DNA from 3 places in the Paenibacillus sp. A3M_27_13 genome. Region 3 is predicted to be linked to each of the others. Evidence: riboswitches for the same ligand, from Rfam matches in the RefSeq annotation. Region 3 holds a riboswitch; each other region holds the start of a gene.
The links. Region 3 has a riboswitch for glycine ahead of NLX82_RS16595 (alanine/glycine:cation symporter family protein). Riboswitches for the same ligand answer to the same signal wherever they lie in the genome.
Positions count from the first base shown of each region.

Region 1: linked by a shared signal. The riboswitch ahead of gcvT (glycine cleavage system aminomethyltransferase GcvT) and the one ahead of NLX82_RS16595 (alanine/glycine:cation symporter family protein) in region 3 are both predicted to bind glycine.
Region 2: linked by a shared signal. The riboswitch ahead of sdaAB (L-serine ammonia-lyase, iron-sulfur-dependent subunit beta) and the one ahead of NLX82_RS16595 (alanine/glycine:cation symporter family protein) in region 3 are both predicted to bind glycine.

Region 1 is NZ_JANAVE010000001.1:1,415,560-1,422,938, forward strand. It holds gene NLX82_RS06250 (BglG family transcription antiterminator) at 1-510, opposite strand, end outside; gene NLX82_RS06255 (PTS mannitol transporter subunit IIBC) at 592-2,070, opposite strand; gene gcvH (glycine cleavage system protein GcvH) at 2,448-2,846, opposite strand; glycine riboswitch at 3,241-3,339, shown strand; gene gcvT (glycine cleavage system aminomethyltransferase GcvT) at 3,516-4,616, shown strand; gene gcvPA (aminomethyl-transferring glycine dehydrogenase subunit GcvPA) at 4,745-6,100, shown strand; gene gcvPB (aminomethyl-transferring glycine dehydrogenase subunit GcvPB) at 6,097-7,379, shown strand, end outside.
Region 2 is NZ_JANAVE010000005.1:11,571-18,949, reverse strand. It holds gene NLX82_RS18080 (ABC transporter ATP-binding protein) at 1-2, opposite strand, end outside; gene NLX82_RS18075 (DUF6359 domain-containing protein) at 328-1,917, opposite strand; glycine riboswitch at 2,132-2,247, shown strand; gene sdaAB (L-serine ammonia-lyase, iron-sulfur-dependent subunit beta) at 2,459-3,148, shown strand; gene sdaAA (L-serine ammonia-lyase, iron-sulfur-dependent, subunit alpha) at 3,138-4,037, shown strand; gene NLX82_RS18060 (Ig-like domain-containing protein) at 4,108-6,444, opposite strand; gene NLX82_RS18055 (serine hydrolase domain-containing protein) at 6,660-7,379, opposite strand, start outside.
Region 3 is NZ_JANAVE010000004.1:75,682-83,060, reverse strand. It holds gene NLX82_RS16605 (LacI family DNA-binding transcriptional regulator) at 16-987, opposite strand; gene NLX82_RS16600 (glycoside hydrolase family 1 protein) at 1,201-2,658, shown strand; glycine riboswitch at 2,828-2,904, shown strand; glycine riboswitch at 2,923-3,017, shown strand; gene NLX82_RS16595 (alanine/glycine:cation symporter family protein) at 3,177-4,595, shown strand; gene NLX82_RS16590 (iron-containing alcohol dehydrogenase) at 4,653-5,825, opposite strand; gene NLX82_RS16585 (carbohydrate ABC transporter permease) at 5,977-6,804, opposite strand; gene NLX82_RS16580 (carbohydrate ABC transporter permease) at 6,827-7,379, opposite strand, start outside.

The DNA.
Region 1 (7,379 bases), on a different contig from region 3:
CAAATATTCGAGAGCCAGCTCGGAAATCGCCCGTCTTTTGTCTGTCTCCCGCCCTGTAATCTCGACCCCGTACCCTCGTCTGCGCACAAGCATGAGTCCCCGTTCCCCAATCCAGCCTTGTAATTCGTCCAGATCATGACTGACCGTAGTTACCGTGACTTTCAAGTCTGAAGCCAGCGCCAGCAGCTTGATCGGCTCCTGTGTATCCAGCAGCATGCAGAGAACCACGATCTTTCTCTCCTCAGCCGAATATTCGTCTGACTTTGTATGCAGCAATTGCCTTCGCAGGCATACAAGCTGAGCTGGGTCAGCATCTATACAGATACCAATCCCTGACTTTTTCTCCAGCTTCACCTCATGAGCTGCCAGCCAATGCTCGACTGCGCCCAGTTCCCGATGAACCGTCCTTGTGCTGACATTGATCTTCGTGGCAATTTCCCCGGCTGTAACCTCTTTGGACTGCTCCAGAAGATATTCCACGATGTCACGTTGTCGTTTCGTAATATTCATAAGCGCATACCGTTCCTTCCCAAGCTCATCCCTCCAGCAGGAGACGTACACTGCATACAGTCCGCCTGACTACGACGGGGATTAAGAATCGGATTTCAGACGTTCAACCAGCGCTTCGTATTCAGGGCTCTTCAGAAAATTGTCAATGGAAATGTGCTCAGCATTCGGGGCTACTGTTTTAGCCCGGTCTGTCAACGTTTTTTGCGTAATGACAATATCCGCATCCTGTGGAATTTCACTGATTGCCGTATTCGTAACTGTTACGCCTACACCCGCCTGCTTCATTTTTTTGCGTAAAATCGAGGCGCCCATAGCGCTTGAACCCATACCTGCATCACAGGAAAAGACGATCTTGTTCACTTCGGATTTATCCTTGAGCGTTCGAGCTGCGGCAATCTCAGCAGCACGATCAGATTCGTGGTTATCTTCCATTACAGTGGCGTTAGCACTTGCACTCTTGCTTTGATTTTTCATATCTTTCAGGCGGGAAGCAGCTTCCTCCAGCCCCTCTTCTTTTTGCTTACTAGTCTTGAGTAACACTGCGGCAACAGCAAAGGATACGACCGCAGCAGCGATCACCCCGCTCAGCATTGGCAAATATCCGCCTTTTGGCGTCATTAGAAAATAGGCGATGATGCTGCCCGGTGAAGGAGCAGCAACCAGTCCGGCACCTGTCAACATAAAACAGAAGGTTCCCACAACGCCCCCAGCTATAGCAGCAAGAATCAAAATCGGCTTCATCAAAATATAAGGGAAATAAATTTCATGAATCCCGCCGAAGAAATGAATGATGACCGCTCCAGGAGCCGATGACTTCGCAGAGCCTTTGCCGAACAGGCAGTAGGCTAGCAAAATACCGAGCCCCGGCCCAGGGTTGGATTCCAGCATAAACAGTACGGATTTTCCTGTTCTTGCAGCTTCCTCTAACGCAATCGGACTCAATACTCCGTGATTCAGCGCGTTGTTTAAAAATAATACTTTTCCGGGCTCAATAATGAGGTTGACAAGCGGCAATAGCCCTGCGTTCACGAGGAACTGTACCCCTGCCGACAACACTTGACTGATCATTTGTACAATCGGGCCAATCGCCACATGGGCAAGCAGCGCTAGAATGGCACCGATAATTCCGGCCGAAAAGTTATTGACCAGCATTTCAAAGCCTGATCTGACTTTGCCTTCAATGGCCTTGTCGAACTTCTTCAATATCCACGCAGCCAGCGGACCAGCGACCATCGCGCCCAGGAACATCGGGATATCGGCTCCCACTATGACACCCATCGTCATAATGGCACCAATCACACCTCCACGCTGTCCGTGAATCATCGTGCCCCCTGTATAACCGATCAGTAACGGCAACAAATAATTTTTCATCGGGTCAACCAATTGTGCAAAACCTTCATTCGGGAACCATCCGGTCGGAATAAAGAGTGCCGTAATCAGCCCCCACGCAATAAATGCTCCCATATTGGGCATAACCATACCGCTAAGAAAACGGCCAAAACGCTGTACGGCGACACGAGTGCCTCCTTTTGAACTTGGCTTTGCGTCCAATGTACTCATATTCAAATCCTCCTTGTAGGTAAGCATCACTACCTTTTCTTAAAATTCATACTAAATGACAGCGCTATCTTCATCAACGAAATGAAAACGTACTTTCGTCATGAACGTTGATGACAACATTTAAATTTAAATTATCCGGGAAGGTATTATACCTGCATAATTCTTCTTAATATGACCTGTAGCTATAGAAATTAGTCGAAAAACCGTGCTGGATTATGTATGATTCTTATATGGGGACAACCCTCTAAATCAGAATAAAACACGTAATTACGTTTGCAAAAAGACAAAAAAATAGCCGCTACGTCAAATCATAGCGACTATTTTATACAAAAATCGAGCAGACAAATAACCCTCTTACTCCATACTACAATGCTCCATTACTGCTCATCGGAAATCAACTGCTCATACTGATCCGCAGACAGTAGCTTGCCCAAGGCTTCCTCCACATCTTTATCCATCTCTACTTCGATCATCCAACCTTTTTCATAGGGAGATTCATTCACTAGCTCAGGTGTACTTTCCAGCGTTTCATTCACTTTTAGTATAGTTCCCGTCACCGGAGCAAAAAGGTCGGATACTGTCTTCACCGATTCAATCGTACCGATCTCCGCTCCCTGCTCAATCGTTGCTCCCGCCTCAGGTAATTCTACAAAAACAATATCACCCAGTTGATGCTGTGCAAAGTCTGTAATACCAATTCGTACCGTTCCATTCTCTGTCCGCTGAACCCACTCATGTTCGTCTGTATACCAAAGTTGCTGCTTTACTTCACTCATTCTGTTCCCCTCACTTCCATATGAATAAAATCGCTTTTGCTCACCTGTACTAGACAGGTTAAGATTATGACAACAAGAACACTGATGTCAATAATACTAACAAAAATACTTCATATCACCTCATATAGCGTACTATATAAAAATATGATAGCTTATAACAAACGCTTACATATCCTTATTTATATATTAAATGTTTTTTCTATTGTTTTTGATGACATTTTTATTGACATTTTGAATGAATTTGCGTATTAATGGGTTATAGCAAATGCTTTGGGAAACACCCCGACAACTGCAAACGCGGATGAACGCGGAGGGAGAGACTGCCAAAAAGATTCGCATAGCTGTTGCCGCTTGTGAGACATAAGTGCACGCGAATCGGATCAAGTTGTTATCTGCAAAGCCAGGTAATATACCGTTGATCCCGAAGGTAGCGCCGAAGGAGTAAACCTGCATTGCAGGTGAATCTCTCAGGCAAAAGGACCTCTGCCGGACGCATCTCTGGAGAGCATTCGCTATTGGAGCGGATCACCCAAGGGGAAACCCGGTACATACCGGGGTAACTTTCTGGTATCAAGGACAGAGCTGAAAAAAGAGTGTAGACTGCCGTCTATACGTTTTTTTCGGCCTGTCTTTTTTGTTTAGCTGATCACACCGGATAGGAGTGGAAAAATGACTAATTTGCGAAAAACACCGCTATATTCGTCCTACGGGACGCAGTCTGGGGTTCGTTGTATTGACTTTGGCGGCTGGGAGCTCCCGGTTCAGTTTAGCGGCATTCAAAAGGAGCATGAGGCCGTCCGGCAACGTGCGGGTTTATTCGATGTATCGCATATGGGCGAATTTTTGGTTGAAGGCAAAGAGGCCGAAGCTTTTCTGCAAAGGGTGACCACGAATGATGTCAGCCAGTTGGAACCAGGTCAGGCACAATATTCACTCCTGTGTTACCCCGATGGAGGGGTAGTAGACGACCTACTTGTTTACTGCAAAGGACCGGAGCACTACATGCTCGTTGTGAACGCCTCCAACATCGATAAGGATTGGGATTGGCTAATTCGTCATATGCCTACATCCGTTCACATGGAGAATGTGTCTGATGCGATAGCATTGCTGGCGTTGCAAGGACCGGAAGCAGCACGTATTGCCGCAGCCGTGGCAGATACGGACATTACGAATCTGGCATCTTTCCGCTTCCATGAGAACGTGCCATTGTTCGGAGCAAAAGCACTGGTCTCACGAACCGGATATACGGGCGAAGACGGTTTTGAATTTTATATACCTGCTGCAGAAGCACCAGCTGTATGGGAGGGTTTGCTTCGTTCCGGTGAGTCGTATGGGCTGATTCCCGCTGGACTTGGTGCTCGGGATACCCTACGCTTTGAGGCACGATTGCCGCTGTACGGTCAGGAGTTATCTGCCACGATTTCACCACTCGAAGCCGGTCTAGGGTTCTTCGTCAAGCTGAATAAAGGAGATTTTATCGGTAGAGAAGCACTGCAACGTCAGAAAGAACAAGGGATTCCTCGCAAATTGATCGGGCTGGAAATGATTGATCGCGGTATCCCACGCGCCCATTACCCGGTATTCGCAGAAGGACAACACATTGGTGAGGTCACAACGGGGACTCAGTCGCCCACCTTGAAGCGTAATCTGGGCCTCGCCTTGGTGGACAGTCGTTTTAGCGCCCTCTCCACACCGCTGGAGGTTGAGATTCGTGGCAAACGCCTGCGTGCCGAGGTGGTGGCAGCACCCTTTTATAAACGCCCGCGCTGATCTTAAACTCTTTTTATTTCTATAAAGCAAATATGTCAGATATGAACTTCTGGGTTTTTCATCTCACACACTTTTTTATTAGCTAATTTACGATCTAAAATCTTGCTTTTCGAAAGGAGTCAGAACCTATGAAGCAGCATCGTTATCTCCCTATGACTGAACAGGATCAAACCGAAATGCTGCGTGTGGTGGGTGTATCATCTATTGATGATTTATTCAGTGACATTCCAGAGGCCATTCGATATCAAGGGGAACTCCCTCTCTCTTCTCGACTCGATGAGAAAGCCTTAACCCGCCACTTGGCCGAGCTGGCCGGACACAACGCCAATACAGACACACATGCCAGCTTCCTTGGCGCAGGAATTTATGATCATCATATTCCGTCCGTCATCCAGCACATCACTTCACGCTCGGAATTCTATACAGCCTACACCCCCTATCAGCCGGAAGTAAGCCAAGGCGAGCTACAAGCCATTTTCGAGTTTCAGTCGTATATTTGCGAATTGACGGGCATGGCTGTAGCTAATGCCAGCATGTACGACGGAGCGACTGCACTGGCGGAAGCGGGCTCACTGTCCGCCGCAGCTACCCGCCGTAAACAGCTTATCGTATCAAGGTCCGTCCATCCGGAGGCACGTCAGGTATTGGCAGCCTATGCACGCGGATTGGATTTGGACATCGTGGAGATCGGCTGTTCGGACGGCGTAACGGATGCTGATGCGCTAGCGGCAGCCGTATCGGAACAGACCGCGGCTGTTTTGGTCCAAAGCCCCAACTTTTTCGGAGCCGTGGAAAACCTGAAGCCGATGGCTGACCTCATCCATGCGCACAAAGGTCTTTTGGTCGTCAGTGCCAATCCACTAGCACTTGGCTTGCTGGAAACACCCGGCAAACAGGGCGCGGATATTGTGGTAGGAGACGCACAGCCACTTGGCATCTCCTCTTCTCTCGGCGGTCCGACCTGTGGATACTTTGCCGTTTCTCAGGCACATATGCGCCGTATCCCCGGCCGTATTGTGGGTCAGACCACTGACCGCAACGGTAAACGCGGCTTCGTGCTGACCTTGCAAGCGCGGGAACAGCATATCCGCCGCGAAAAGGCCACCTCTAACATTTGCTCCAACCAAGCGTTGCTAGCTTTATCTGCATCTGTATACTTGTCTGTCATGGGTAGACAGGGGATCAAGGAAGTAGCCGAGCTAAATTTGCATAAAAGCCGTTATGCTTTAGAGCAATTGCTGAGCTTGAAGGGCATAACTGCCTCGTTTAACGCACCAACCTTTAATGAGTTTGCCCTTAGACTGCCTGAGGGTACGGATATGAGCAAACTCCAGGCCGAGCTGCTAGCTGCTGGATTTATCGCTGGCTACGATTTGGGCCGGGACTATGAGGAACTTGCTGGTCACATGTTGATTGCCGTGACGGAGCAAAGGACCAAAGAAGAGATTGACCAATTTGTACACACCTTGGGGGGATTGCTATGACACACACCGGACAGGATCAGAAACAAGGGCTGTTGAAGGAACACGATCAAGCGCTCATTTTTGAATTGAGCCGTCCGGGTCGCATCGCCTATTCCCTTCCCGAGTGCGACGTTCCCCGTCGCCCGGTGGCAGAGCTTTTGCCAGATTATGCGCTGCGCAGCGAACCTGCGGCATTACCCGAGGTATACGAAGTAGACGTTATTCGGCATTATACTGCCTTGTCCCGGCGCAATTTCGGCGTGGACAACGGATTTTATCCGCTCGGCTCCTGTACGATGAAATACAATCCGAAAGTGAATGAGGATGTCGCCCGATATACAGGCTTCGCCAAAATCCATCCATATCAGCCCGAGGAGAGCATCCAGGGTGCCATGGAGCTGCTGTATACGCTCCAAAATGATTTGGCTGCGTTAACTGGCATGGATGCCGTCACGCTTCAGCCCGCCGCGGGCGCCCATGGCGAATGGACCGGGCTGATGATGATTCGCTCATACCACGAAGCACGTGGTGAGCGACGTACCAAGGTGCTCGTGCCGGATTCCTCGCACGGAACGAACCCCGCCAGCGCAACCGTCGCGGGCTTCGAAACAGTCACCCTTCCCTCCACCCCTGAGGGGCTGGTGGATCTGGATGCGTTACGTCAAGCCGTAGGCAACGACACCGCGGCGCTCATGCTGACCAATCCGAACACGCTTGGGCTGTTCGAGAAGCAAATCACTGACATTGCTGCCATCGTGCATGACGCGGGTGGTCTGCTCTACTATGACGGGGCGAACTCCAACGCCATCATGGGGATTACCCGTCCCGGAGATATGGGCTTCGATGTAGTACATCTCAATTTGCACAAAACGATGAGTACCCCGCACGGCGGCGGTGGCCCCGGCGCTGGGCCTGTCGGCGTAAAGCAACGGCTCATCCCTTATTTACCCAAGCCACTTGTCGTACGGGATCCGCAGGGGGTGTACCACTGGGACCGGGAACAGGGAGATTCTATTGGACGGGTTAAAGCCTTTTACGGCAACTTCGGTATTCTCGTCCGTGCCTATGCCTATATCCGTAGCTACGGTCCTGACGGCTTAAAGCGTGTATCGGAATGCGCTGTGCTCAATGCCAATTACATGATGCATCGGCTCGCTCCACATTTTGACCTGCCCTACCCTGGACATTGCAAACACGAATTTGTCATGTCAGGGCGAGGCTTGAAAAAATTTGGAGTGCGTACGCTTGATGTAGCCAAACGGCTGCTTGATTTCGGCTACCATCCGCCTACAATTTACTT
Region 2 (7,379 bases), on a different contig from region 3:
AATGCGCGCTTCCTCCATTCTCCATGGTCTTGTCCCGCTTATTCTCACCATGTTTGATGTTTAAAACCTCTCATGAACATTACATACCGTTTTTGTCGGAATAATTTGAATACATCCTATCACCAGTATATGGATATATCAATTAAGATTATGCTATCAACATCATTTAAAAAATCAATGATCCAGCAGTAGCGCGGTCTTTCTGGCACAAAATGTAATGAAATAACCAACCACAGGTTAATTTTCATCACAAAAAAAGTCGCCTGATCCCTCTGCAGGGATCAAACGACTAACTAATACCAGCTCACATTGAGCTTCTGGCGATAATTACGAAGCCGCTCCATAGGAGCCAGACTTGAACGTTCTAGGATCGTACCATTTGTAGCCTGCTGCTGGAGCAGACCAAGGCTCAGGCTGCGGTTCTGTGGAAGCCGCAGGCTCCTCAAATGGCAGAAGCTTCGTTGGCTGATCCAGAGTCAAACCTGCCACATCAGACAATTTCGTGTAGTCCTGCTTCCATGCAAGCCATTGAACCGTCTGCACCAGGAAGGTGGAATCATCCACTTCTTTAAAACCATCATATGTCTTCTTCGACTGTCCGTTTTCCTCACGCACATATTTCGGTGTAGCATCTTCTACAGGGGAAGAATCACCGATGAACGCTGCCTTGCCTTGACCTACCTTGGAGATAGCGGCATAAGGTCCTTCCGCACGGCCCCCGCCGTTATAAACTCCCTGGTCTACCGCATTACCCCATTTTTTCGTGCCTGAAGGGATATAAGCAATGCCTTTAGCCTTGGTAGGATCAATAATAGCCAGCGTAGATCCTGCATGCATTGCAATCGAGCGCACACCCTTGGTAATGCCGAAAGATTGATCTGCGGCTACAATTTCGGTAGCATTCACATCACCCAGCGCATTGTAACGGAAACGAACGCCAAAGTTGGCCGCCAGCCAATCGGAGCTTGTTAATCCTTGCATCGCCGGTGATGCAGCTTCTTCTGCAGTCATGCCCTTGGCCGGATTAGTATAGGCTCCACGACGGTAACCATTCATAACCTCGGAGGAATCCCAACGGTTTTTGTTACGGTCCGCATTATAATGATCGGAGATGAAGAAGACGCTCCCCCCGCTATTCACGTATTGCAGCAGGGCAGCCTGCTCGGATGCCTTAAAGGCAACATTCGCTTCACCAATAATGAACACATCATATTGGCGCAGCTTGTCATATGTTATGGCCTGCTCTCCATAAGTAAAAGGAATGGGACGATTCAATTGGTCTACCGTAAAGCCTACATTACGCAGTCCATTGGCAAAGTCGGAGAAGGCGCCTTCAATGACCCAATCTGCTGCACCAGCGGTCTGTGCGTGCGTATTATCGAACAGCACCTTTTTGCCTTTTCCATCCGGCAGTGTAGTACCGGGTTGACCCGGGTTGCCAGGTTCGCCTGGTTCCCCCGGCTCGCTTCCGCTCACCAGTTCAACAGCGCTTGGGCTTTTCACTCCACCAAAATTATTGTAGGCGCCGAGTGTACCCGTCACACGAATTTTGCTGCCGATCAGCTCAGGATGGCCTGATAGCCCATATTGCCCTCTGTACGCTGAAGTCAGCTGTACATCCAACAGATTAGACGTATTACGTTCATTAGCCTGGTCAGCAATCAGTACGTTAAAATCATTCGCGAACGGGGAAGAAAAGTTAGCCGTTTTCGATCCGGTAGCATGTCCGACGATGTAACCTTCCACCGTCACCGTACCTCCACTGCTTTGGCGCTGAAGTGCTTCGGCTACTGTCAATGCTCCCTCCGCCTTGACCTGACCGAATGGAACGAAGATCCCAATCAGCAGTGATACGATCGCTGCTAGATGCAACATCCCTTTTAAGCGTGAACCTGTGAATCGCAAGCCTTTTACCATACGTCAATATCCCTCCTATGATTTCCATAAATATACTTGTCCTTTATCAGATTAGCCGCCAATCTTCTAATTCCTTCCTGATTTCATCCATAATTATGTAAATTTTAATCTTTTTTATTGGGAACGCACCTGTTTATGTAAAAATTAAACCTGTGATTGACACCGAGCACGGCATACATTACGCTAAGAAAGACATGTAGAACGGTATACGCGAATGAAGATGACGGGAGAGTCTGTCCAGGGAGCCTACGCTCTGGCGGCACCGAAGGAGCAAGACGCCAGCACCCGGCTGGCGGATAATCTCTCAGGTCCATGTATCGTCATCTGACGCAACTCTGGAGAGAGCGCAAGCCACCCAAGGGGTAAGGCGGTAAGAACACCGCACGAAACTCTCAGGTAACGAGGACAGAGATAAGGGAAACTTCCTTATCCTGTCCTTTTTTGTGCTCACATTGTGCGTCAGCATTAGGAACCGTCATAACCGCGCAAAGACGCGGAAATACCATATAGTATGGTATTAGAACATACAGGGGGCCACACCATGCGTTTCAAAGATGTATTTTCTATTATCGGTCCGGCCATGACCGGACCTTCCAGTTCACACACCGCAGGCGCGGTGCGGCTCGCACGCGTTGCCCGGCACTGGCTCGGGACGCAGCCTGACCGTGCCCGCATGACGCTATACGGCTCCTTTGCCGACACGTATAAAGGACACGGTACAGACCTGGCGCTCATCGCAGGGCTGCTTAATTACGATACGGACGATCACCGGATTCCGGATGCCGAGCAATGGGCAGAGCAAGCCGGGATGGCCGTGGAATTCGCCGTCAGCGGACTCCCCGCGCCTCATCCGAACACTGTCCGTTTCGAGCTGTGGAAGGGCGAGGATCAGCGCACACTGTTGGGCTCCTCCATCGGCGGCGGCAGCATCCATGTCCAGCAGCTTAACGAATTCCGGGTCAATCTGACCGGGGAGCTGCCTACGCTGGTGCTTCTCCACTCGGATAAGCCTGGTACATTGGGCGCGATAACTTCAGCGCTGGGCGCGGCCCACATTAACATTGCCTATATGCACGTAGATCGCAAAGGCCGGGATGGTGAAGCACTCACCGCCATTGAAACGGACAGTTCTGCTCCAGCTGAACTGATTGCGGAACTGCGTTCTTTACCTCATATGTATGAAATTAAGATGATTAATTTGAAAAAAGGAGCTGAATCCGATGCGGTTTAGCCATCTGCATGAAATCAGCGCTTTATGCGCTGAAGAATCCACCACAATTGGCCGTTTGATGATTCAAGAGCAGGTACAAGAGACGAATACAACGGAGGAAGAAATCTTTCGCCAAATGTCTGATTATTATGAAGTCATGAAGGAAGCCGTTCATCGCGGTCAGACACAAGACACCGTATCCCGCAGTGGATTGACGGGCGGTGACGGCAAGCGCCTAGCCGAGTATCTGCGGTCAGGGGAAACCTGCTCCGGTGATGCCTCCGCGCTTGCCATGGCTTATGCCCTCTCCGTGTCGGAGGTTAATGCATCCATGGGTCGCATTGTGGCCACGCCTACCGCAGGCTCATGTGGGGTTATCCCTGGTGTGTTCATCAGTGCGCAGGAGCGGTTCGGCTGGGATGATGAGCATATGGTGAACGGCCTGTTCGCCGCTGGAGCCATTGGCTACGTGATCGCCAACAACTCATTCATTTCTGGCGCGGAAGGAGGCTGTCAGGCTGAGATTGGCTCAGCTATCGGGATGGCCGCTGGCGCTATGGTCGAGCTGCGCGGTGGTACGCCTGAACAGGCTGTTCACGCCGTAGGTCTCGCTCTTAAGAACACGCTCGGTCTGATTTGCGATCCCGTCGCCGGACTCGTGGAGATTCCGTGCATCGTGCGCAACGGGCTGGGAGCCGTGACTGCGCTTGCCGCAGCGGATATGGCTCTGGCGGGTGTGCGCAGCGCTATTCCGTCTGACGAAGTCATTGACGTGATGCTTGAAGTCGGCAGTGCGATGCCGTCGAAGCACCGCGAGACCGCCAAAGGCGGCTTGGCCCAGACGCCGACTGGCAAGCGTTTGACCGAATCACTTACACGCAACACACCGACCAAGAAGGATAAGTCATAATTTATAAGCGGTAGCCTCCTTAAAAAAAAGAGCAAGCATGTCGTCCTTGGACGTATGCTTGCTCTCTTTTTTACTGAACGGTTACCTGTATCTTCGTCATTTTACCTGCATATTTCACAGTAATTACTGCTTTGCCCTTGCCCTGTGCCTTAATGTTACCGTCTTTGACGGTCGCAACAACAATTCTGGACGAGGACCAGACAGCCGGTTTGGAAACATCCTTCTCCGACTCATCCTTATACGTGGCTGTAGCCGTAACCTTAGCCAGCTGTCCTGCCTTCAAATTCAAAGCAACTTCGTCTGTTTGCAGATATTTAAGCGTATCAACATCCACGGGTACACTGATTATCTTCCCGCCAAACTTCGCCTGAATGTTAGCTTTACCGTAGCTGACCGCGGTAACCTGACCCTTTTTAACAGTGGCTACCTTATAATTAGACGTTTTCCATTCAGCTTGGGTCGTAACGTCCTTTTCTTTACCATCACTCGATTTAACCACAATCGCGATGGTTTTTTGATCTCCAGATTTGAGCGATAGCGCGATTGCATCCGCTTCAATCTTTTGCGCTACGTCCACTTCTACCGTAAACGTAATGTTTTGCTTGCCATATGAAGCAGTCACCGTTGCCTTACCGCTACCATTCGCTTTGATCAAACCTTCGCTAACTTCAACCACTTTTACATTGCTAGTTGTCCAGGTGGCGTCCTTGGTTACATCTGTTTTTGTACCGCCACTCTTAACTCCTGTTACTTTTAGCTGCTTCGTTTCCTGAGCACCAAGCGCAATTACACGCGAGTCTGTTTCCAGACGATCTACAAGGCCTACTTGTACGTTAATCGTCAGTTTTTTGCCATTATAGGTCGCTGTAATAACCGCTTTACCAGCGGATTTACCCGTAATCGTTCCTTTGGACACAGAAGCAATATCTTCCGCGCTTGAAGCCCATTCTGCATCCTGTGTTACATCTTCCTTACGCCCATCCGCATAAGTAGCCGTCAAAGTTGCAGTATAGTTCTCATCAATATCAATCGTTGCCGTTTTGGAGGACAGAGACAGATCACCGGGTACATTTACGGATACCGTAGCTGTAACTGTTTTGCCACCATAAGAAGCGGTGATCGTAGCCTCACCTGTTTTATAACCCGTGACTTCTCCCGCACTGACAAAAGCGATATCTTCATTGCTGGACTTCCACTCTGCCTTACTTGTGATATCTTCTTCCGTACCTGTTACATACGTTGCGGTCAGCTTGAGCTTTTTGGATTCCTTGGCATTCAGGCTCAGCTTGTCCTCACTCAAATCCAAATATCTGGAGGTTTCGACATCTGTCTTGATCGAAACAGTCTTATCTCCATACTTAGCGGTCACCGTAGCCGAACCCGCTCCAATGGCCATAATCGTTCCCTTATTCACAGTCGCAATTTTTTCATCGCTTGATGTCCAAGTAGCTTTATCTGTGATATCCGTTACCGTCCCATCCGGATAAACGGCAGAAACTTGTATTTTTTTAGATTCATCCAGACGGAGAAAAATATTGGATTCGCTGGCTTTCAGCTTATTCGTTTGATCGACATCTACCGAAATCGTAGCGGACATCGTGCCATATTTACCTGTAATTGTCGCCTTTCCCGCGCTGTAGCCGGTAATGGTGCCTTTCAGTACATCCGCCACAGCTGCATTGCTGGAGCTCCATTCAGCGGACTCTGTTACGTCCTGTACCGATCCATCCGGGAACGTCGCCGTAAGTTTAACCTTCTCAGTATCCTTCAGCAAAAGAGAAACCTCTGATGAACTGACATCGAGACGTTTAACCTGCTCCACCTGCACAGCAATGGTTACGGTCTGTTGACCATATACGGCCTTAATATTGGCTGTACCTGCTCCCTGAGCGGTAACCAATCCGTTAACTACTGTGGCTACCTTTTGATTATCGGAGGTCCAAGTAGCATCACCCGAAACCTGAGCTGTTGTATTATCACTGTATGTCGCTGTCAAATCAACCTGTCCTGTACCGCTTGAACGCAAGTTCAGGCTTTGTACACTGGATGTCAGCGCCTTAACCTTTTTCGTTACATGTACCTGAACCGATTGCACCTTCTCTTTATAGGTCGCAACCACGGTGGCTTCCCCTTCAGCCTTGGCCGAAACTGTACCGTTATACACGGTAGCAATAGTTGTATTATCACTTTTCCAATCCGTGCTTACGGTTACATTCGAGGTTGTCCCATCGCTAAAAACAGCAGTAGCCGTCAACGCAGCCGTATCTCCCTGCTGCAAAGTTACCTCGTTAGAGGAAAGGACAATCTTGGAAAGCACCGCATCCGCAGCAGATGCAAACCCTGCATATGATGTAAAACTTGAAATCAGGATGACCAACGCCAGAAAACCGGACCATCTATTCTTCAAAATCTAATTCCCTCCCATTCCAAAACTTAAATTAAGGATTTCGCAAAATCCTTACACCTACGTTTTATGTCGTCATATGGAAAAGAATAGTTTAGGCTTCGAAGGAAATTTGGTCCTTATTAACTAGATCATTTCTGATAAAGATTAGACATTACAATTTGTGTAGCTTCAGAGCCATAGTGAAGAGTTTACCCAACAGACCCACAACCTCGCATTTACAAACAGCTATAAGCTGCTGCGCGAACTCTCAAATGATGGTATTCTTCCATATTAGGAGCCAGTTGGTGCATATAAACGACGGAGAATTGTTCGCTTGGATCTATAGAAACCCAAGTGCCTGCTACTCCCGTCCAGCCAAATTCTCCAATAGAACTATTTGCATGCCCAGCCGCTTTATCAATTAACGTGCGCACGCCCAGTCCGTAACCATAACCTGTATGATAAGAATTAGTAAAATCCAATAATTGATCTGTATTCAGATGATTGGTGCGCATTAAATCAATAGTTTTTCTCCCTAATAGCCTCACACCATCTACCATACCTCCATTCGACAGCATTTGTGAAAATGTAAGGTACTCCTTAACTGTCGAATACAGACCTGCGCCCCCACTTTCATATAGAGCATCGGGCTGATGATATTCATCCAAGAAACCCTCTATTTTCTCTAGCTCTCCGGCGTCTGTCCGTTGGTAAAAGGAGGCCATTCGCGATTCAATATCTCCACGATATCGGTAACCTGTATTGTTCATTCCAAGCGGGTCAAATATTTCATCCTTTAGGAATTGCCCTAATGATTTACCTGAAATCACTTCAATAAGACCTGCAACCAGGTCATGTCCATATCCGTATAACCAGCGTGTTCCCGGCTCAAATGAAAGTGGAATCTCAGAAAGCGCTTTAATTTCTGTGCGCAGATCATATTTCCCCTGCTTTTC
Region 3 (7,379 bases):
AAGTAAATCGTTACCTTACGTGGTCGTACGTTCAATGAGGCAGTACTCTAGCGAATGAAGCTCCATTTGGCGTCCAATCAGCTGAGGGGAAAGCATGAAAAAAGCATTTTGTGCTTGAGCCATGATGGGATTTTGAATCGTTGTAATCCCCATCGTATGCGCCAGCTCCGTGTTATCGAATCCGACAATCGCCAGATCTTCCGGTACGTTCAGCCGTTGTCTGCGTGCTTCGCAGAGAATGCCCACTGCTACATAATCGTTAGCACATAAAATAGCCTCTGGGAATTCTTCCCGACGCTGTAACAAATCCCGTACGACCTGTTCGCCATCACGGATATTATAAATAGAAGAGTGATTCCAGTGTTGCAACACTGGAAGATTGTGCTCACTCATGATCTGTTCGTAGGCTCGTTGTCTGCTATGGGTATTGATGCTGCTCGGACGACCAAAAGCATTGGCTATACGAGTATAGCCTTTTTGTATCAAATGTTTTAGCGCTAACATATATCCTTCATACTGATCCATAGCGACGGAGCGAATATCGGTATGCTCCATTCGTTGCCACGAAACGATCGGGCCATATTTGCAATAGGTACTCAAAAAATCAGTGTCATTCACGCAGGAAATGATGACCAGCGCATCGACTCTTTTTCTTTTTAAATCCTCAAAGGCTTGAAGCTCTTTCTTTTTGTCTTCTCCCGAAGTATAAATAATGGTTTGGAATTCATACTGGCCGGCTACTTCCACAAAGCTGTCCAGAAAAGCCAGAACAATTTCATTAATAGTTGAAGTAATGATACCGATCTGAAGCGTCTGACCCTTGGATAGAGAAATGGCATTCCGATTAGGAACATAATCCAATTCCTGCATGATTTTTAAAATCTTAGTTCTTGTTTCGTGACTGACATGGGGTGACTGATTTAATACTCTGGATACCGTAGCTTTGGAAAAGCCCGCCAGTTTTGCAATTTGATCAAGATTCGACATGATGCTTCTCCTCACATAAGAAAAAAATACTTGACATGAAACGCGTTACAACGATTAGGATGCTTATGAAGGCATTACGTCTATTTTAAAGCATCTGTCAATCCTTTTCAAAGGAAGAACGGTTACCGTTAGGTATTGATTCACATTTGCAGCACTTGATGGGATTACTTGACCAAAGTAAAAATCTTAAATACGGAAAGAGGTTTTTATACCATGACGAAGACGCTAAAAGGATTTCCGAAAAACTTCTTGTGGGGCGGGGCAACCGCAGCCAACCAATTGGAAGGTGCTTTTGACGTAGATGGAAAAGGATTGTCCAGTGCGGACATGGTTGCCTATGTACCCAAAGCAGAGCGCAAGAACGATCATGCTATGGAGATTTCGTCCGAGCGACTCGAAGACATTTTGGCAGGCAAAGTCAATGCCCGTTTTCCAAAACGTGAAGGTGTGGACTTCTTCCACCACTACAAAGAAGATATTGCATTGTTCGCGGAAATGGGCTTTAAGGTATTTCGTATGTCCATCAACTGGTCGCGGATTTTCCCGAATGGCTATGATGCCGAGCCGAATGAAGCGGGACTGCAATTCTACGATAATGTATTTGATGAGCTGCGCAAATATGGTATTGAACCGCTGGTAACATTGTCACATTATGAGACACCGCTGGGTTTGACTCAGAAGTATAATGGCTGGCTGGGTCGTGAAGTTATACAGCACTACGTAAATTATGCCGAAACTGTGTTCACGCGTTATAAGGATAAAGTAAAATACTGGCTGACTTTTAATGAAATCAATGTAATGACCATGAGTCCGTTTACTGGTGGCGGGGTGGTCATTGACCGCGTAGAAAACAAGCAGCAAGCGATATACCAAGCACTGCATCATCAATTTGTAGCTAGTGCACTGGCGACAAAACGAGGACATGAGATCATCCCGGGCTCTCAAATCGGCTGTATGCTGGCTCGTTTGGAAAGCTACCCACATACGTGTAACCCACAGGATATACTGAAAGCCCAGCATGAAAATCAGATGAACCTGTTCTTTACGGATGTGCATGCCCGTGGGGAATATTCCAACTACATGGATCGTTATTTTGAAGAAAATAATGTTGTTATACACACAGAACCAGGCGATGCCGAAATTTTAAAAAATAACACGGTCGATTATATCTCATTCAGCTACTACATGACCTTGACCGTATCTGCAGGTCCAGAAGGCGAGAAAGCAGCAGGAAACCTGATTGGCGGCGTGAAAAATCCATATTTACAGTCCTCTGACTGGGGATGGCAAATTGATCCGATCGGCCTGCGTGTTACGCTGAACACGTTTTATGACCGCTACCAAAAGCCGCTGTTCATCGTGGAAAATGGTTTGGGTGCGTATGATAAGGTGGAAGAAGACGGCTCTGTGCATGATACGTATCGCATTGATTACTTGCGTCAGCATATTGCCCAAATGAAGGAAGCGATTGCCGACGGTGTTGATCTGATTGGTTACACCAGCTGGGGTCCTATCGACCTTGTGAGCATGTCTACTTCCGAAATGTCCAAGCGCTACGGATTTATTTACGTTGATCTGGATGATGACGGTAACGGAACGCTCAAACGCTCCAAAAAGGACTCATTTAACTGGTATAAAAATGTGATAGCAACCAATGGTGAAGAATTGTAATTCCAAATTTTCTCGGGCGGGTATAGCAGAGGACATCCTAAGGATGCAATCTGCTGTACCCGCTTTTTTTGATAGACATAATAATAATGTTTCAGAGGGCTTCACAAACTTTTCACTTGTAATAAGCTGAAAGTTTTCTGTATAATAAATAAAAATTTCATATGTCTGGTTGATGTTTGCGGGAGATGGAACGAAAGTTCCGACCGAAGGGGCAAAACTCTCAGGTGCTTAGGCTGATTACAGCAACAAGCGGGGACCGTAAACGGACAGAACTCTGGAGAGACCCTTAATTGGGCGCCGAAGGTGCACCGCAGAGAACATCTGCTTAAACTCTCAGGCAAAAGGACAGAGACGCGAATAACCTGTGACAGGGAATGCCCTAGGCTTTTTTATAAGCTATTAGAGGCAGAAACCTGCGCAAGATGGTTGTATTTTTTCGTGCCTTTAACCTCTCCAGGAGTCGAATCAGCGGATTTGACTCTTTTTTGTTTTCTAATATGCTGGAGGAGCGGGTTGAAATGAATTTGGTACATGTGTTAGAAGCGATTAGCAGTTGGATATGGGGGGCGCCTCTCATCATTCTTGTCATGGGAACGGGGTTGTGGCTGACCATACGTTTGAAGATGCTGCAGGTATTCCGCCTGCCCCTGGCGATCAAGCTGATCGGTAAGGCCCCGAATGAAGGCAGCGGGGATGTAAGTAGTTTTGCGGCTTTGAGTACAGCGTTGGCGGCTACAGTTGGCACAGGAAGTATTGTCGGCGTAGCGACAGCCATTAAGCTGGGCGGGCCGGGTGCCTTGTTCTGGATGGTCGTTGCAGCCTTTTTTGGGATGGCGACGAAATATGCGGAAGGTGTACTTGCGGTAAAATACCGGGTGAAGGATCGGAATGGGCAATTTTCCGGCGGCCCGATGTATTATATTGAGAAAGGTCTGGGACGCCGTTTTAAACCGCTGGCGATGCTGTTTGCTTTTTCGGGCATGCTGGTAGCGTTGTTCGGGATTGGAACGTTTCCGCAGGTCAAAGCGATTGTATCTTCGACCGAAAACAGTTTTGGCGTTCCGCCCATTGTAACGGCACTGATTATTGCTATCCTTACAGGACTTGTTACTATTGGAGGACTCAAAAGCATTGCCAAGGTATCGACGAAGGTCGTTCCTTTTAAAACAGGCTTGTACGTACTGATCTGTCTCATCGTACTGATTCGGTTTGCTGACCAACTACCTGCCGCAATTGCGCTGGTGCTCCATTCGGCATTTTCAACTACATCTGCAACGGGCGGATTTGCCGGAGCTACGATTATGCTGGCGATGCGAAGTGGGGTAGCCAGAGGTATTTTTGCCAATGAGGCCGGATTGGGAAGCGCACCGATTGCAGCCGCAGCTGCCAAAACCAAATGGCCTGCGGAGCAAGGGCTAATTTCCATGACAGGCGTGTTTATTGATACGATGGTTATTTGTGTGATGACCGGGTTGACGCTACTGGTTAGTGGTGTGTGGAGCGGGCCTACCGATGCGGGCCTGATGACTCAGCAAGCATTTTCCAGCGCATTCCCGCTGGGGGCAGAACTGCTCACAATCATTCTGATTATGTTTGCGTTCACCACCATGCTCGGCTGGAACTATTACGGGGAACGCTGTGTTGAATATTTGCTTGGGGTCAAGTGGATTAAGCCATACCGCTATCTGTTCATCCTACTGGTTGCCGGGGGCGCGTTCATTAAACTGGATGCGATTTGGCTGCTGGCAGATATCTTTAACGCAATGATGGCTTTCCCGAACCTGATTGCCCTGCTCGGCTTATCAGGAATTGTAGTCGCAGAAACCCGAACCTATATGGATTCTCTGAATTCTAGTAAGAAAAAGGGCATTCTTGCAGGTGCCAGTGTAGGGGCAGCTATCCAAGTAGAAGAAAAAGGACAAACGGTTAATTCATAAATTCCAAAAGGGAGTGCCCTCAGTCATCACAGGCTTGAGGACACTCCCTTTTGAATGTTATAACGATGCGTGCAAAATAGCTGAAATATCTTCTTGGTTCAGCTTTTTATAATTACCGAAGCCTCCGTATTCCATTTCACGGGCTGCAATGTTTGCGACTTTTTCCAATTGCTCATCATTAATATTGTAATCGGCCAGGGTGGAAGGGGCACCGAGACTTGTCCAGAATGCACTCAGGCGATCAATCCCCTCCAAAGCAATTTCCTTATCCGTTTTACCAGTGGTATCTAAATCAAACATGCTGAGCATCAGCCGCTTCATGCGTGCAGCATCCTGATCCACCGTATGTCTCATCCAGTTGGGGAACAGGATCGCCAGACCGCCAGCATGAGGAATATCATATACAGCGGATAATGCATGTTCAATCGTATGCGAAGCCCAGTCCCCGAAGTAGCCCATTTGTAGTGTTCCGTTAAGGGCAATCGTTCCGGCATATAAAATCGTTTCACGATGCTCGTAGTTGTGCAAATCCTCCAGCAGCTTAGGTGCAGTTTCGATCACGGTTTGCAACACGGAAAAGCACATACGATCTTGCAACGGTGTATTTTTAACATTGTGAAAATATTGTTCAAACACATGGCTCATCATATCCACCATGCCATATACCGTCTGATCACGTGGCACAGAGAAGGTGTTTTTTGGGTCCAGAATCGAGAATTTCGGATGCGTTACCGCGCTGCCCCATACGTATTTTTCGTTCGTTTCCCAGTTGGTGATAACAGAATCCGGATTCATTTCTGAACCGGTGGCGGCGAGTGTGAGGATGGTGCCGAATGGCAGAGCCTGGGTCGGCATGTGCTTTTTGTTGATAATATCCCACACATCGCCGTCATATTCAGCCCCTGCTGCGATGGCTTTGGTGCAATCAATAACGCTTCCACCGCCTACAGCAAGTAAGAAGTCGATTTTTTCATTTCGGCAAATGTCGATACCCTTCTTAACGGTGGACAAGCGCGGATTCGGTTCTACGCCGGACAATTCATGAATGTTCAGATGTAGCGGTTCTAACGCGTTTAATACCTGGTCATATAGACCATTTCGTTTGACACTTCCGCCTCCATATACCAGCAAAATGTTTTTGCCGTAATTCAGCAGTTCCTGCTGGAGTTCTTCAATTTGATTGTCTCCAAAAATTAATTTGGTGGGGTTATAATATGTGAATTTGTTCATCTGGTAAGTTTCCCTCAGTTCTTCATTGTTCATGTTCAAATCGTAAATCGCTTAACCTGATTGCCTGTTGGATACCTAACTTCATCATGTAAGCTATTTGAAATGACGATTAACCATTATACATGAAATGAATAAGGGAATTCAAGTAAATCTAATCTTTGACCGCTCCGGCGGCAAGATCGGAAATAAACTGGCGGCTAATGAAAAGAAATAAAATAATAAGTGGCAGTACAGCCAGCAGGGTGCCCGCAATGACCATCGCATAATCCGTATTGTAAATCCCGTTCAATTGTGACAGTGCAATCTGGAGCGTGAATTTACGCTCATCCGTTAAGACGATTAGCGGCCATAAATAATCATTCCAGGCTCCTATAAAGGTAAACGCGCCGAGAAAAGCGAACGCAGGACGTAGAATAGGCAGTGCTACATTCAAGTACAGTCGAAAAAAGCTGCATCCGTCCATCCGGCCCGCATCCAGCAGTTCCTTTGGAATGGATTCTTCCGCATATTGACGAATCCAGAAAATGCCGAAGGCATTTACCATCCCCGGGATGATAAGCGCTTTGAACGTACCTACCCATCCAAAGGAGGCCATCATGACAAAGGAGGGGACAAGCGAAAGTTGTGAAGGGACCATCATCGTAGCTAGCAGAACGATAAATAGCACTTTTTTGCCCGGAAAATCAAACTTGGCGAATGCAAAACCTGCTAGTGAATCGAAAAACAGAACCAATAGGGTAACAGAACCGGCTACAAAAAGGGTATTAAAAAAGGCTCCGGCAAAATTAATCTGTTGTAATACTCTCGTTATGTTATCCAAGAAGTGGCTGCCAAACCACAATTGTGGTGGAAAACGATAGATGTCTGAGGTTGTACGGGTTGCCATGACGATCAGCCAGTAAAATGGAAACATCGACAGGATGATTCCCACCAACAATCCAGCATATAAAACAAAGGATTTTGCGCGTGTCTGCATCATGTTGTGAAGCTCCTTCCCATCGTTATTTTTTACCTTGAACGAGTTTCCAGTTTATGATGGAGAATAGAGCAATGATGAGGAACATGCCCCATCCGACGGCTGCACCATATCCAAAATAGTTGTTAATGAACGACTCGCGATACAGGTATAAAACGATGGTCATGCCACTTGCCCCGGAACCGCCGTCATTACCGACCAGGACCTGTGGCTCGGTGAAGAGCTGCATACCGCCGATGGTGGACGTAATCACCGTAAACAGAATGACTGGGCGTAGCATGGGGATAGTGATGCGGAAAAAAGCTTGCGCTCCGGTTGCCCCGTCTATTTTGGCGGCCTCATACAGCACATGCGGAATACTCTGGAGTCCAGCCAGATAGATGATTGAGTTATAGCCCATCCATCTCCATACGACCATAGAAGAAATGGCGATTTGGATACCCCATGGCACATTCAGCCATTGAACCATGGGTAGCCCCATGAGTTGCAGAAGGTAGTTGAGAAATCCAAAATTGTTGGCAAATAAGGCACCGAATATGATGGCAACAGCTACAATAGACGTCACATTTGGCAGGAAG